Regions from separate parts of the Streptomyces sp. SJL17-4 genome, predicted to be linked through region 3. Evidence: riboswitches for the same ligand, from Rfam matches in the RefSeq annotation. Region 3 holds a riboswitch; each other region holds the start of a gene.
The links. A riboswitch is a leader RNA that binds a small molecule or an ion and turns the genes downstream of it on or off. The one in region 3 is predicted to bind cyclic di-AMP.

Region 1 (3,519 bases), 4.0 Mb from region 3:
CCCTACGCACCGCCCGGGGACGGCGCGCACTTCGTCGATCTCGTCTACCGGGCGCTCGCCGCCGACCCCGAGGTGTTCGACTCGACCGTGCTGTTCCTCAACTACGACGAGAACGACGGCTTCTTCGACCACGTGCCGCCACCCGTCGCTCCCCCGGGCACCCCCGGCGAGTACCTCGACGGCGTACCGATCGGCCTCGGCTTCCGCGTCCCCATGATTGTCATGTCCCCGTGGACCCGGGGTGGCTGGGTGAGCTCGGAGGTCTTCGACCACACCTCGGTCCTGCGTTTCATGGAGAGCTGGACGACGGCCCTCGGCACCCCGGCCACCTGCCCCCACATCAGCGCCTGGCGACGGAAGGTGACGGGCGATCTGACCGGCGTCTTCGACTTCGCCCACCCGGTGTACGGCGTACCGGCCGGCCTCCCCTCCACGGCGAAGGTCATCGGCCAGGCGACCTGCGGTCCGCTGCCGAACCCGGCCCCGCAGAACAACGCCCAGCCCGCGCAGGAGTCCGGCACCCGGCCGGCCCGCGCGCTGCCGTACCAGGTGAACGGCAATCTCGACCGCTTCGAGTTCGGAGCCGCGGGCAAGATCCTCGCCTGGTTCTCGATGGCGAACCAGGGCGCCGAGGCCAAGCGCGCGGCCCATTTCTCGATCCACCCGCACCAGCACCGCGACACGGCCGCCTGGCAGTACACCGTCGACGCGGGCGGCACGGCCACCGACTACTTCAACATCGGCCTGGGATCGGGGTCCGGCAAGTACGACATCTCGATGATGGGCCCCAACCGCTTCCTGCGCCGGTTCATCGGGGACGCCTCCAAGGCCGGCAAGGCCGTCGAGGTGACATCCAGGTTCGCGACCGAGCCGGGGACGGGGCGGACGGCCCTGTGGTTCAGGATGAGCAACACCTCGGCCGGGCCGGTGACGTTCACGATCCGCTCGAACGCCTACCGCACGGACGGCCCCTGGACCTACACGGTCCCGGCCGGCTCCACTCGGGAGGACTTCTTCAACGCGGTCGCCTACAACAACGGCTGGTACGACTTCACGATCCTGGCCGACATCGACGGGACCTGGTCGCGCCGGTACACCGGTCACATCGAGACCGGAGCGCCGAGCATCACCGGCTGAGTACGCCGTCCGGGTGCGGGGCGGTGGCCGCTTCGCCGCCGTCGCGCACCCGCCTCCCACCCGCCCCACACCCGCCCCGCGCCCGCGGAGAGTCCGTCAGCGCCCGGCGTGCGCCGCGCGGTGGATCGTGGCGTCGAGGAGGGCCACCGCGTCGGCGGCCGTACGGCCCGGGGCCCGGTTCCACGGCCCGATCAGCTCATGCCACCCCCGCGACCGGAGCTCGGCCATGATCCAGGCGGCCGCCTCGTTCATCGTCGTCGCGCTGCCGTAGCCGAGACGGTGCGCGGCGAGCAGCGCGCCGCAGACACACCGGGCCCCGCGCACGTCGCGCAGCTTGTACGGCGCGTTCTGCCAGCCCCACTCCGTCAGCACCAGGCGCGCGTACCCGAGGTGGACCGAGGGGCGCAGCTCGGGCTGGCCGATGCGACGCCAGGCGTGCAGCCGGTCGGGCAGGACGGCTCCGATCCGGCCGGGAAGCCGGCGCTCGGCGGGAAGGGAAGGCGGCAACGCGTCGAGCGCGTCGGCGACGAGCCGCTCCACCGGCAGGGTGAGCAGCTCACGCCAGCCCTCCACAGCGGGTGCGGGCGCCGGCGGCGCGGTCCAGTCCGTGACGATCCGCTGCCAGGTGGCGCTCTCGTAGAGGGCGGCGGCCTCACGGTCGAGGGTCTCGGGGTCGAGCAGGGAGGCGGAGGGCGACATCCGGGCGGCTCCTCGGTCGGGGTGGCTCCATCTTTCATGACGAATGTCGGTTTTGCGACCTATGCCCTTGAGTGCCCGCGCGGTCGAACAGTCCCTTATCGCCCACTTCTCCATTAATAGAATTACCACCCCTATTCGGACATTGAGCACCTGGTGACGCGACTCACGTTCCCGGGGATTCCCCGGTGATCGGAATCCGTGCAGGCCGTGCGGGACAAGGAAGTTCGATGCGCAGGAGTCGAGGTCGATCTTGAATTCCATGAATTCGGTGATCCTTTCACCGACCCCTGGACTCAGATCCTCTTGTTCTCCGCCGCATTACTGGCCTACGGTCACCTCCATTCGAGCGGATCGCCGAATCCTGCCACCGCTCGAAATACCTCCCTTTCACCCGACGGCAGGAGCGGGGGACCCACGAATACGCCGGCCCGGATTCCGGAACGGCTCGGGGTGAAGCCGCGTGCGCGCGGCCGGACATCTCCAGTCCGAACCCGACAGCTCACCCCGAAGGCGCCGGAGAGGAATCTCGTCATGCCTGCTCACGGTAAGCACCGCCGCCCCCGCCGCCGCCCCGTCTCCCGTGGACTCGCGCTGGTCGGCACGGGCGGAGCCGCCCTCACCCTCCCGCTGATCGCCCCGGCCGTGGCCGGCGCCGCGCCTGTTTCCGGAGCCCCGGAAATCGCCGCCAAGAACATCACCGCCCCCGCGGCCCCGGTCGCCGCGAAGGCCGCCGCCAAGGCACCCGCCGCCCCGGCCGCCGCACGCACCTACACGGTCGTCAGTGGTGACTCGCTTTCCCTGATCGCCCAGAAGAAGGGAATTCAGGGCGGCTGGAAGGGCCTTTACCGCGCCAACCGGAGCGCCGTGGGTGACAACCCGTCACTTATTCATCCGGGTCTTGAACTGACGCTTCGTCGGGATTCCGTGAAGGCCGCCCCCACGCAGGCGAAGAAGACCGCCACGGCCGAACGGGCGAACCGCTCCGAGCGCCGGAGCGCCACCCCGGCCACCGGCACCGGCGCCTCGGCCGCCGCTCCCGCCGCCGCCGCTCCGGTCCAGGCCGCGCCCGCCGCCGCCACCCAGTACGCGAACAACCTCGACGGCTGGATCCGCGAGTCGCTGGACATCATGGCCCAGCGCGGCATCCCCGGCTCGTACGAGGGGATCCACCGCAACATCATGCGGGAGTCCTCCGGCAACCCCCAGGCCATCAACCTCTGGGACTCCAACGCCGTGGCCGGCACCCCCTCCAAGGGCCTGCTCCAGGTCATCGAGCCGACCTTCCTCGCCTATCACGTGCCCGGCACGTCGATGGACCTGTTCGACCCGGTCGCCAACATCACGGCCGCCTGCAACTACGCGGCCGACCGCTACGGCTCCATCGACAACGTCAACGGCGCCTACTGATCCCGGAAGTGCCCGGTGAACCAGGAGGTGGCGAGCTCCGCCACCTCCTCCAGGGCGCCCGGCTCCTCGAAGAGGTGCGTGGCGCCCTCCACGACCTCCAGCCGGCTCTCGCAGCGCAGCAGCGCCTCGGCCCGCCGGTTGAGGTCCAGGACCAGCGCGTCCCTGCCCCCGACCACGAGGAGCGTCGGGGCCTTGACCCGCGCCAGGTGGTCGGCCGCGAGGTCCGGCCGGCCACCGCGTGAGACGACGGCGGCCACGGCGGACTCCAGGTCGCCC
Region 2 (3,519 bases), 1.1 Mb from region 3:
GTAGCCGGCCTCCTTGATGGCCTCGACGATGAGGTCGAGGGCGGCGCGGTTCGACTCGAGGTTCGGCGCGAAGCCGCCCTCGTCGCCGAGGCCGGTGGAGAGGCCCTTGCGCTTCAGCACGGCCTTGAGGGTGTGGTAGATCTCGGCGCCCCAGCGGAGGGCCTCGGAGAAGGACTCCGCGCCGATCGGGGCGATCATGAACTCCTGGATGTCCACGTTGGAGTCGGCGTGCGACCCACCGTTGAGGATGTTCATCATCGGAACGGGCAGCAGGTGCGCGTTCGGGCCGCCGAGGTAGCGGAAGAGCGGGAGGTCCGAGGCCTCGGACGCGGCGTGCGCGACGGCGAGGGAGACGCCGAGGATGGCGTTGGCGCCGAGGGAGCCCTTGTTCTCGGTGGCGTCCAGGTCGAACATGGCCTGGTCGATCAGGCGCTGCTCGGTGGCGTCGTAGCCGACGAGCTCCGGGCCGATCTGCTCGATGACGGCGAGGACGGCCTTCTCGACACCCTTGCCCAGGTAGCGGTTCGGGTCACCGTCGCGAAGCTCGATGGCCTCGAACGCACCGGTGGAGGCGCCGGACGGAACAGCAGCACGACCGGTGCTGCCGTCGTCGAGGCCGACCTCGACCTCGACCGTGGGGTTGCCTCGGGAGTCCAGGATTTCCCGGGCTACGACGACGTCGATGGACGGCACGAGCATCTCCTTTTTGGGATGTGACGCTGGATGTGACGCAAGGTCGGTGCAGGGTCGCTTGGCCTTGCGACAAGAGCCTAACCGGCTCGGGGGCTCCGGCCAGCCGGGCGCCCGCCCGCTGGGACGAAAAAGGACCCGAGGGCATGCATCTCGGGACGAAGGACCCCAGATCTACCAGTCGGTAACCACGGAGTCCTCCTGAAACGGGGGAACCCCGGCCCGACGCGCACGGGGGAGAGACGCGTCGGGCCGGGGTGGTCACCGCGGGAGGGTCGGAGGGTCCGCGTGAGCCGCCGGACTCACGCGGGCCGCCGGGCTCACTTCAGGTGAAGCTGCTGGCCCGGGTAGATGAGGTCGGCGTTGTCGACGACGTCGTCGTTCAGCTCGAAGAGCTCGGCCCAGCCGCCCTTGACGCCGTGCGCCTGGGCGATCTTGCTGAGGGTGTCGCCGGTCACGACCTTGTACTCGCCGTCACCCTTCTTGACCTTCTTGCCGGTCGGGGTGGTGACGGTCTTCTTCGCGGCGGCCTGCGGAGCGGCCTGCTGCTGCGTGGCCTTCTTCGGGGCCTGGCGCTGCTCGCTGCGGGTGGTCGGCTGCTCGGCCTTCCGCTCCTGCTGCGGCTGCTGCTGGGTGCTCTGCTGCGGCGCGCTCTCGGTGGCGCCACCGTCGTACGAGGCGCCGGAGAGGCCCACGCCACAGGACGGCCAGGCGCCCTTGCCCTGGCCCGCGAGGACCTTCTCGGCGATGGCTATCTGCTGGGACTTCGACGCCTGGTTGGCGGTCGAGGCGTAGGCGGTGCCGCCGTACGCGGCCCAGGTGGAGGCCGAGAACTGCAGGCCGCCGTAGTAGCCGTTGCCCGTGTTGATCGACCAGTTGCCGCCGGACTCGCACTGGGCGACGCGGTCCCACTCGGAGGCCGTGGCGGCCGAGGCGGTGCCCGCGGTCATCAGCGGGGCGGCCACGGCGACACCGGTGACGCCGACGAGCGTGGCGACCTGGGTGGCCTTGGAGGGACGGCGGTGTTTGCCCTTGCCGGAAAACAGCATGGAGATTCTCCTCACCGACGCCTGTGAGGTGAGCTGTCGGGTTCGGGCCGGAAAGTTGCCCGGCCGCGTGTCCTAGCACGCGGCTTCACCCCAAGCCGATCGTCGGCCGTCTGTCTCAACGGCCGGGGCCGGCACTTACCTTGGGTCCCCCACTCCTGCCTTCGGCGCTTGCGCGACGACTGTTCCCATCGGCCGACGGCAGGATTCGGCGTTTCGGTCGACGGGGCCCGCGGTGGCGAGCGGTGACGACCGTAGACACAGACCCACCGGAAGTTCAAAGAGGCGTATTGCGGAAATAACGCCCCTACTTGCCTTCCGATGGGGGGTGTTTGTGCAGGTGAGAGGTGACGGGAGCAAAGTTTGCGGGCGTGACACGCCAGTTGGGGCGAAGAGACCCATGTCTCACTTGCCCAGAACCGGACATACGCCCCCGAATCACTCCGCCGACGCGGTCGAACCGTTCGTCAGGTCGAGAGCCTGACCAGGGAGGATGAAGTCCGGATCGAGGCCCACGGTCTGCCGGTTGGCGTCGTAGAGGGCGGTCCAGCCCCCGGGGAGTTCGTTCTCCTGTGCAATGTCGGACAGATTGTCGCCCGGCTGCACGAGATAGGAGCCCGAGTTGCCCTGACTGTCAGTTGCGTCCGTTTCCTTCGAAGCGTCAGCCGGCGCCGCCTTCGGGGGCTTTTCGGTCAGGTTGTTGTCCGATGAAGCATGTCTACCCGATTCAGCGGAACTGTCCGGGTTGCCGGTTTCCTCCGGCGCGGCGTCACCCCGGTGCTTCCCGGTTCCGGGAGTGGCCGACGACACGTCATCCGTCGGCGCACCGGGCTCGGTGGCCCCCGGCGCGTCAGGGGTGCCGGGCGTACCCGGCGTACCCGGCGTAAGGGATGTATCGGGCGTGCCCGGAGTGGTGGGCACGGTCGGGTGGCTCGGGTCGGTCGACACGGAGGGGCTCGCCGGGGTGGTCGGCGTGACGGGAGCGGTCGGCGAGACGGGCGTGGCGGGCGCGGTCGGCGAAGCCGTCCCCGTGCCCTTCTTCGCGTCCTCGGACCCCTTCGCCCCCTCGGCGGCCTCCGAGGTCTCCTCGGAGGTCCCGGGCAGACCCGTGGTCCAGTTCGACTCGGGAACCGGCCCCGTGGGGGCCTTGGGGACGCTCGCGGGACCGGGGTCCACGCCCGGCGACGTGCCGTCGTTCGTCAGGCCGGCGATCGGCGCGCAGGTGGCCCACTCGTTGGAGCCCTTGGCAAGGGCCTTCTCGGCCACCGCGATCTGCTGGGCGCGACTGGCCAGATCGGGGCTGGGCGCGTACGTCAGGCCACCGTTCCGCTCCCAGCTGTCCTGGGTGAACTGGAGCCCGCCGTACATGCCGTTGCCGAAGTTGGCGCTCCACTGGCCGCCGGACTCGCATTCGGCGACCCGGTCCCAGGTGGCTGCGTCGGCCGCGGAGGCGGACCCGGTGGCGAGCAGCGGCAGCGCCATGGCGGAGCCGGTCACACCCGCGGCGACGACGATTGCGGGGGCCTGACGGGGGCGACGGTGACGTCCGTTCCCGGAACGCATAGGAGCGCCTTTCGCGTGACGACTAGGAGGGCGAGCCCAGTTGCCGCACATGGCCGAATTACTCAACCACGTTGACGAACCGAGCTGACGGGGAAGGTAGCCGTATTCGAACGCTCATCACAAGTCGATGCACCCGCGATCACGCGAAGATCACAGTTCTGACGGCTCGTCACTTTGTGGGAGTCGTACGGAAGGGGAGAACTCCACCGGAAGCGTGCGC
Region 3 (3,519 bases):
ACGAAGTTGCCGCCCGCGGCGGTGTAGGCGTCGAGGACGGCGAAGGACTGCGCCTCGTCGGCGGTCCAGCCGAAGACGTTGCCGCCCAGGGCGAGCGGGAAGACGTGCAGGTCGGAACTGCCCAGCGGGCGGAGAGTCGTCATGGTCGAGACAACCGTCCGCCCCGCCGGGCCTATTCCGTCGGCTCAGGTGGCGAGCCGGGGTGTCAGAGGCTGAGGCCCTTGGAGCGCAGCCACTCCGCCGGGTCGAGGCCGGAGCCGCCGGGCGTGTGCACCTCCATGTGGAGGTGGGCGCCGGTGACGTTGCCGGTGGCGCCGACGCGGCCGATCGTCTCGCCGGTGCCCACGGTCTGGCCGGCGGAGACCGTCATGGAGGACATGTGGGCGTACCAGATCTCGGTGCCGTCCGAGAGCTCCAGGACGACGCGGTAGCCGTACGAGCCGGACCAGCCCGCCGACTTGATGGTGCCGCCGTGGACGGCCTTGAGCGGGGTGCCGGTGGGGGCGGCGAAGTCGAGGCCGGTGTGGTAGCCGGAGGACCACATCGAGCCGGACTGCATGTAGGTGGCGCTGAGGCTGTACGAGGAGAGCGGCAGCGTGTAGCTCGCGGCGAGCTTGGCGAGGCGCTCGGCCTCGGCCGCCGCCTCGGCCTTCGCCCTGGCCTCGGCTTCCGCCTTCGCCTTGGCCTCCGCCTCGGCCTTGGCCTTCGCCTCGGCGGCCGCCTTCTCCGCCGCGTCGGCCTTGGCCGCGGCCTCCGCGGCGGCCTTCTCGGCCGCCGCCTTCTCCGCCGCGGCCTTCTCGGCGGCGTCGGCGGAGGCCTGCTGCTGCTCGGCCTGCTGGAGGATGCGGGCGCGCAGGGCCTCGCCCGCGTCGCCGGCGCCGGGCGCGGCCTTCGCGGCCGGGCCGTCCTGGGTGATCAGGCCGGCCTGCTGCATCTGCGGGGTCTTCGTGCCCTGCTCGTCGTCGACGGTGGCGTACGTGGCGACGGTGAGCGGGTTCGGGTTGGCGCGGGCCGCGCTGACCGTCTCGTGGGTCTCCTCGGGGAGGAGGTCGCCGACGCCGGGCAGGTCGTGGGCGTCCGGCAGGTCGAGGTCCGGGAGGTCCGGCAGCGAGATGGCCACCGGGGGCTTCTCCTGCGCGGTGGCGAGGCCACCCGCACCGACGGCCGCGATCACACCGACGCCGAGGACGGTGGAGGAACGGGCGAAGTTGGAGCGCTGCTTGACGACACGGTGGCGGCCGCCGGAGCGGCTCTCGGCGCGGAGGGATCCCTCGGTGGGGTTCCACTCGGTGTCCGGGGCGGCGGGGCCCGCACCACCACCGAAGGCATCGAAGGGGGCTTCGGGTGCGGGAGTGTTGGACGCCACGGAGGCGCGCTCCTTTCCTTCCTTCTCGCCTACCGGGTTAGCTGACGGGTTCGGAGCAGGAAGGTCTCCTACGGGCACGGTCGCACAAGTGCGAAGGGCCCGATTCACCCCAAGTAGTGGTTCCCCGGTTCCTTTTCAGGATTCGGCGCGTGCGCACGGTGCCGTCTCTTGCGACGGCTGGGACGACCGCGCTGCGTTATCGAACGTTAATAGACGCGGGGTGCCGATTCCAAGCTGTTCCTCTTGATCATTCATTGAATTGGGAGGGAATAGTCCGACTTGACCTCCCTTCAGCAAGGGACGCCGAAACCCTCGCTACCTGACGTTATGTCAATTGTTATCGCAGTGACACCTCGCGACTACGGTCGGTGACCGGGCCTGCCGCGGGGGGATCCGGGCCCGCCCGGCGGCACCACCGGCATCGTCCGGCGCCGCTTCGGCTGCCCCGTCGCCGGGCGGCTCACCGCGAGCAGCGCCATGTCGTCCGTCGACCCGCCGCCGGTGTGCAGCCGTACGTCGTCCACGAGCGCGTCGAGCAGTTCCTCGGGCCCGGGGAAGATCCGCCCGGCGAGCCGCTCCCCCGGGTCGTAGAAGACGCCCTCGGCGTTCCGCGCCTCCGAGAGACCGTCGGTGTAGAAGAGCAGCGTCGCGCCCGGCGGGTACGGCCGCGCCTCGGCCCGGTCCGGCCACGACGCCAGATCGCCCATGCCGAGCGGCAGTGCCGGCTCGCCGGGCTCCAGCGTGTCCAGGCTCCCGTCCGCGGACAGCATCAGCGGCGGCGGATGCCCGCGGTTGACGACCCGTACGAAACCGTCGAAGGTGCCGCCCCCGTCACCGCGCGGGATCTCGGCGAGGACGGCCGTGGTGAACCCCTCGAAGGCGTCGAGCCCATGACGGCGGGTGCCCTCCCGGGCCAGGGCCCGTTCGAGCCGCTGCGCCACGCCCTCCAGGGTCCGCTCCTGCTCGGCCGCCTCCCGGAACGCCCCGATGACGACGGCGACGGCCTCGACCGCGTCCAGGCCCTTGCCCCGGACGTCGCCGACCACGAGCCGCACCCCGTAGGGGGTGTCCTGGACGGCGAACAGGTCGCCGCCGATGAACGCGTCCGCCTGCGCCGCCTCGTACCGCGCCGCGCACTGCAGCCCGCCGATCCGCTCGGCGGGCGTCGGCAGCACCGCCTTCTGCGCGGTCTCCGCGATGACCCGCGCCGAGGCGAGCCGTTCACCGCTGCGGCGGACGACCCGGTTGATGAGCAGGGCGAGCACGGAGACCGTGAGCACCGTCAGGATCTCGGTGAGCGAGGGGATCTCGGTCGCGGTGCCGTTGTAGACGTGCAGCCCGACCGAGGCGAGGACGGCGGCGATCCCGGTGAGCAGCGTCGTGAGGGTGGAGAAGAACGGTGCCGCGATCAGCGGGGCGGCGGAGAACATCGGCGCCGCGCTGTACTTGGCCGGCGTCAGGACGTCGAAGACGACCCCACCCACGATGATCAGCGGCGGCAGCGCCCGGAGGAACCTCCGGGCACCCCCGTACGGGCCACGGCCCTCGCCGCCGCGCCGCCCACCGATCGCTCCTGGGAGGTGCCCCACCTGTGCTCTCCTGCCCGGTCCGTCCCCGCGGCCCGTACCGCGCCCTCCCAGGGTGGCCGCCGCCGCCCGGGGCGGCGACTCCCAGGGGGCCGACCGGCGTACGGCCGGGGACCCGGCCCGGCCACGCGCGCGGGGAGGCGCCGCGGCGGTCTGCGCGGGCAGGTGGACGTCGAAGGACCCCGCTTCCCGGCGGCCGGGCGGGCTCGGGCTACAGGTTCCGCTCCGCGTAGATCTCCATCGCGTCCCGCACGAGGACCGCGGTGCCCTCGCCGTGCTTGTCGTAGTTCACGGTGAAGCGCGGGTCGTCGACGTACATACGGCCGAGACCGATCACGTACTCCTTGCTCGGCGTCGTGGTGGTGGACAGCCAGGCGACCTGCCGCCGCGCGATCTCCTGCACCTCGTCGCTGCCGGCGGCGCGACCCTCCTTGAGCGCCTGGGCGAAGTCGCGGGCGATGCCCGCCTGTTCGTCCATGAACGCCTTCTTCTGCGCGGCGGTGAGCGAGCGCCACCAGCGGTCGCCGCTCTCGTAGGCGTCGCGGCCCCAGCGCTCGGTGACCTCCT
Region 4 (3,519 bases), 2.7 Mb from region 3:
CTGCCGTTGTACGACGTGTTCGCCGGCGGGGTCCTGGAGCGGATCCCCGCCGACGCGCACCCGCGGACGGTCCCCGGAACTACAGGGGCATGAGGTCGGGGCGCTTCGCCTCGACGTGGTCGCCGGAGCTCTCGCCGCGCAGCCGGCGCCCGATCCAGGGCACGAGGTACTCCTTGGCCCAGTGGATGTCGTCGCGGCGCACCTCGAGCGGGCCGCGCGGGGGTACCGGCGGCCACGCCTGGTCCGGGTCGGCCGGCACCGGCAGGCCGAGGACCTGCGCGGCGCGCAGGGCCACCCGGGTGTGGCCGTCGGGCGACAGGTGCAGCCGGTCGTCGTCCCAGGCGCGCCGGTCCTGTACGGACTTCAGCGACCACAGGTCGAGGACCGGGCAGCCGTAGCGGTCGGCGATGGCCCGGACGTGCCCGTTGTACGTGGCGATCTTGCCGCGCAGGTGCTTGAGGAGGATCACGTCGCGGGTGTCGAAGCCGGTGGTCACCATGACGGTGCCGACGGCGGAGGTCAGTCCGGCGACGGCGCGCTCGAAGCGCTCGGCGACGTCGTCGGGGTCCGTGCCGGGGCGGATGATGTCGTTCCCGCCGGCGCAGAAGGTCACCAGGTCGGGGGCGAGTTCCTTCGCCCGGGGGACCTGTTCCGCCACGATCTGGTCGAGGAGGCGCCCGCGTACCGCCAGGTTGGCGTAGCGGAAGGCGTCGTGCTCCGGCAGCTGGTCGGCGAGCAGCACCGCGAAGCGGTCCGCCCAGCCGACGTACGTCCCGTCGGGCCCGGGGTCTCCGACGCCCTCGGTGAAGCTGTCACCGATCGCCGCGTACGACCCGAATGCGTTCTTGTCTCTTGATCTCGAATCGTCTGCCACGGGTGCACATCCTTCCCCTTCGGATGTGACTTACGCGACCGTAAGGAGGGGTTGACGCCGGGTGACATATGCCACCGATAAAGAATTTGCCAAGCCGGAATAGGCCGAAGGCCCGGCACGTGGGTGCCGGGCCTTCGGGGAGCTGCTCGTGTCAGCGGGGGACGCTCCGTCAGACGGAGACGCCGTGCTGACGGAGGTAGGCCAGCGGGTCGACGTCGGAGCCGTAGCTCGGCGAGGTGCGGATCTCGAAGTGCAGGTGCGGGCCGGTGGAGTTGCCGGTCGAGCCGGAGAGGCCGATCTGCTGACCGCCGGAGACCGTCTGGCCGGTCGAGACGGAGAGGGAGGAGAGGTGGGCGTACTGCGAGTAGTTGCCGTCGGCGTGCTGGATGACGACCTCGTTGCCGTAGGCGCCGCTCCAGCCGGCGGAGACGACCGTGCCGGCGCCGACGGCGCGGACGGCGGTGCCGGAGGAGGCGATGAAGTCGACACCGGTGTGGTAGCCGGAGGACCACATGGAGCCCGAGGCGCGGTACGGGGTGGAGAAGCCGCCGCTGACCGGGGCGACCCAGCCGGAGGCGGAGGTCGAGGCGCCGGAGGCGGAGGCCCCCGACGACTGCGAAGCCGACGAGCCCGACGACTGCGTGCTCGCGGCCGGAGCGGCGGCGCGCTCGCTGCTCCGGGAGGCACGCGTGCTGTCGCCGTTCTTCGAGGAGCTCTCCGCAGAGGCCTTCGCCGGGCTCTTGGGGGCGGCGGCCTTGGGCGCGGCGCTCTTCGGTGCGGCCTTGGCGGTGCTCTTGGCGCCGAGGGTGAGCTTCATGCCCGGCAGGATGAGCGAGGGGTCCTCGCCGACGACCTGACGGTTGTCGGCGTACAGCTTCTGCCAGCCACCGGTGAGGTCGTGCTCGGCGGCGATCTTCGACAGGTAGTCGCCCCGCACGACGGAGTACGTCTTCGGCGCGGCCTTCGTGGCGGTGGGCGCGGCCTTGGCGACGGCGGGGGCCTTCACCTGGGCGGCGGCGGTGACGGCCTGGCCGGGAGCGGCCGGGGCGGCCTGCTCGGCGGCGTGGGCACCGGTGGCACCGAGGAGCGGGAGGGCGACAACGGCGCCTCCCGTACCGGCGGCGGCGATTCCGCGGGTGAGGCGGTTGGACTTGATGCGGCGGTGCTTACCCTTCGCGGGCATGGCGAATTCCTCTCCGGCGCCTACGAGGTGAGCTGTCGGGTTCGGACTGGAGATGTCCGGTCACGCTCTCGCGCGACTTCACCCCGAGCCGTCCTGCGTCGCGGGACCGGCGTACTTCCTTGGGTCCCCCGCTCCTGCCACGCATGGGATGGGTGGAATTCCGGACGGTGGCAGGATTCGGCGGTCCGACCGGATTGACGGTGACGCTAGACGAGCGGGGTCGGCACGAACAAGCCACGGATTTCTCCCGGCTTTCCCCGTACGGCCTTTCACCCGGAATTCCGGTCACCCTCCGTGGATGACGGACCCTCGATTTCCTTTTTGCGCAGGGCATTTGCTTCGGGCGTCCGGCCACGATCCGTCACTTCTATGACCCTGCTCACGCGCCGAGACTCATCTCACCTGTAAACAGGGCGCGTTATACGCAACGCCTCAATTCGGACAGATCACCCATTCCCGTCCAGGGGGGTGCGCCATCACAGCCCCACCTGGATGATTGCCCCTGGAACCGATCTCGCGTCGGGCACCCGAACGTCGACCATCAGGAGCATCCGTGACGCAGCAGCTGCCGCAGGTCCCGCCCATCGAAGCGAACGAACCCGAGCTGGCCGAGGTCCGCAACTTCCGGGATGTGGGCGGCCTGCCGACGACGGACGGGCGCGCCGTGCATCCCGGCCGCCTCTTCCGTAGCGGCCACCTCGCCCACGCCACCGAGGAGGACGTCACCTTCCTCGACTCGCTCGGACTGCACACCGTCTTCGACTTCCGGAACCTCGCCGACCGGAAGATCGAGGGCCCGGACGTCGAACTGCCGGGCGTACGGAACGTGAACATACCCCTCAACGACCCGGCCGACGGAAAGGAGTTCTGGAAGCTGGTCCGCGACGGCGACATCGAGCAGCTGCGGGACATCCTCGGCGACGGCAAGGCCGCAGCCCGAATGTCCGACTCGTACCGGAAGATGGTGGTCGAGCGGACCATGGAGCACAGCCGGATCCTGCACTCGCTGGCCGAGGACAGCCTCCCCGCCCTGATGCACTGTGCGGCCGGCAAGGACCGCGCGGGGCTCTCCATCGCGATCACCCTGCTGGCCGTCGGGGTCGAGCGGGAGGCGATCGAGGCCGACTACGTGAAGTCGAACGACCCGCACCGCCGCTACAAGGTACGCCGCAGCTCCACCGCCCCGGACGCGATGTCGCCCGAGGTGATGGAGCTGCTGAGCCCGCTGTTCGACGCGCGGGTGGAGTACCTGCGGGGCGCCTTCGAGACGATCGAGGCGACCTGGGGCTCGGTGGACACCTACCTCACCGAGGGCCTGAAGCTGTCCCCGGAGACCCGCGAGCGCCTCCGCGAGCGGCTGCTCACGGAGGCGTGACCAGGGCCTACCGGTTACCGGGGCCTACTGGTTCTGGCCGCCCAGCATGAACAGCAGGTAGAGGAAGCCGGCGAAGAGGTGCCCGGC

Region 1: linked by a shared signal. The riboswitch ahead of N5875_RS00795 (LysM peptidoglycan-binding domain-containing protein) and the one ahead of N5875_RS18475 (M23 family metallopeptidase) in region 3 are both predicted to bind cyclic di-AMP.
Region 2: linked by a shared signal. The riboswitch ahead of N5875_RS23460 (transglycosylase family protein) and the one ahead of N5875_RS18475 (M23 family metallopeptidase) in region 3 are both predicted to bind cyclic di-AMP.
Region 4: linked by a shared signal. The riboswitch ahead of N5875_RS06305 (LysM peptidoglycan-binding domain-containing M23 family metallopeptidase) and the one ahead of N5875_RS18475 (M23 family metallopeptidase) in region 3 are both predicted to bind cyclic di-AMP.

The regions. Positions count from the first base shown of each region.
Region 1 covers NZ_CP104578.1:176,239-179,757, forward strand. The annotation lists gene N5875_RS00785 (phospholipase C, phosphocholine-specific) at 1-1,137, shown strand, start outside; gene N5875_RS00790 (hypothetical protein) at 1,234-1,836, opposite strand; cyclic di-AMP (ydaO/yuaA leader) riboswitch at 2,179-2,362, shown strand; gene N5875_RS00795 (LysM peptidoglycan-binding domain-containing protein) at 2,368-3,243, shown strand; gene N5875_RS00800 (alpha/beta family hydrolase) at 3,237-3,519, opposite strand, start outside.
Region 2 covers NZ_CP104578.1:5,203,152-5,206,670, reverse strand. The annotation lists gene eno (phosphopyruvate hydratase) at 1-699, opposite strand, end outside; gene N5875_RS23460 (transglycosylase family protein) at 1,011-1,739, opposite strand; cyclic di-AMP (ydaO/yuaA leader) riboswitch at 1,743-1,916, opposite strand; gene N5875_RS23455 (transglycosylase family protein) at 2,175-3,299, opposite strand; gene N5875_RS23450 (cytochrome P450) at 3,450-3,519, opposite strand, start outside.
Region 3 covers NZ_CP104578.1:4,148,328-4,151,846, forward strand. The annotation lists gene N5875_RS18470 (aldo/keto reductase) at 1-143, opposite strand, end outside; gene N5875_RS18475 (M23 family metallopeptidase) at 206-1,366, opposite strand; cyclic di-AMP (ydaO/yuaA leader) riboswitch at 1,378-1,524, opposite strand; gene N5875_RS18480 (PP2C family protein-serine/threonine phosphatase) at 1,726-2,934, opposite strand; gene N5875_RS18485 (MerR family transcriptional regulator) at 3,164-3,519, opposite strand, start outside.
Region 4 covers NZ_CP104578.1:1,419,112-1,422,630, forward strand. The annotation lists gene N5875_RS06295 (STM4011 family radical SAM protein) at 1-93, shown strand, start outside; gene N5875_RS06300 (SGNH/GDSL hydrolase family protein) at 80-874, opposite strand; gene N5875_RS06305 (LysM peptidoglycan-binding domain-containing M23 family metallopeptidase) at 1,044-2,057, opposite strand; cyclic di-AMP (ydaO/yuaA leader) riboswitch at 2,062-2,222, opposite strand; gene N5875_RS06310 (tyrosine-protein phosphatase) at 2,611-3,432, shown strand; gene N5875_RS06315 (DUF6126 family protein) at 3,457-3,519, opposite strand, start outside.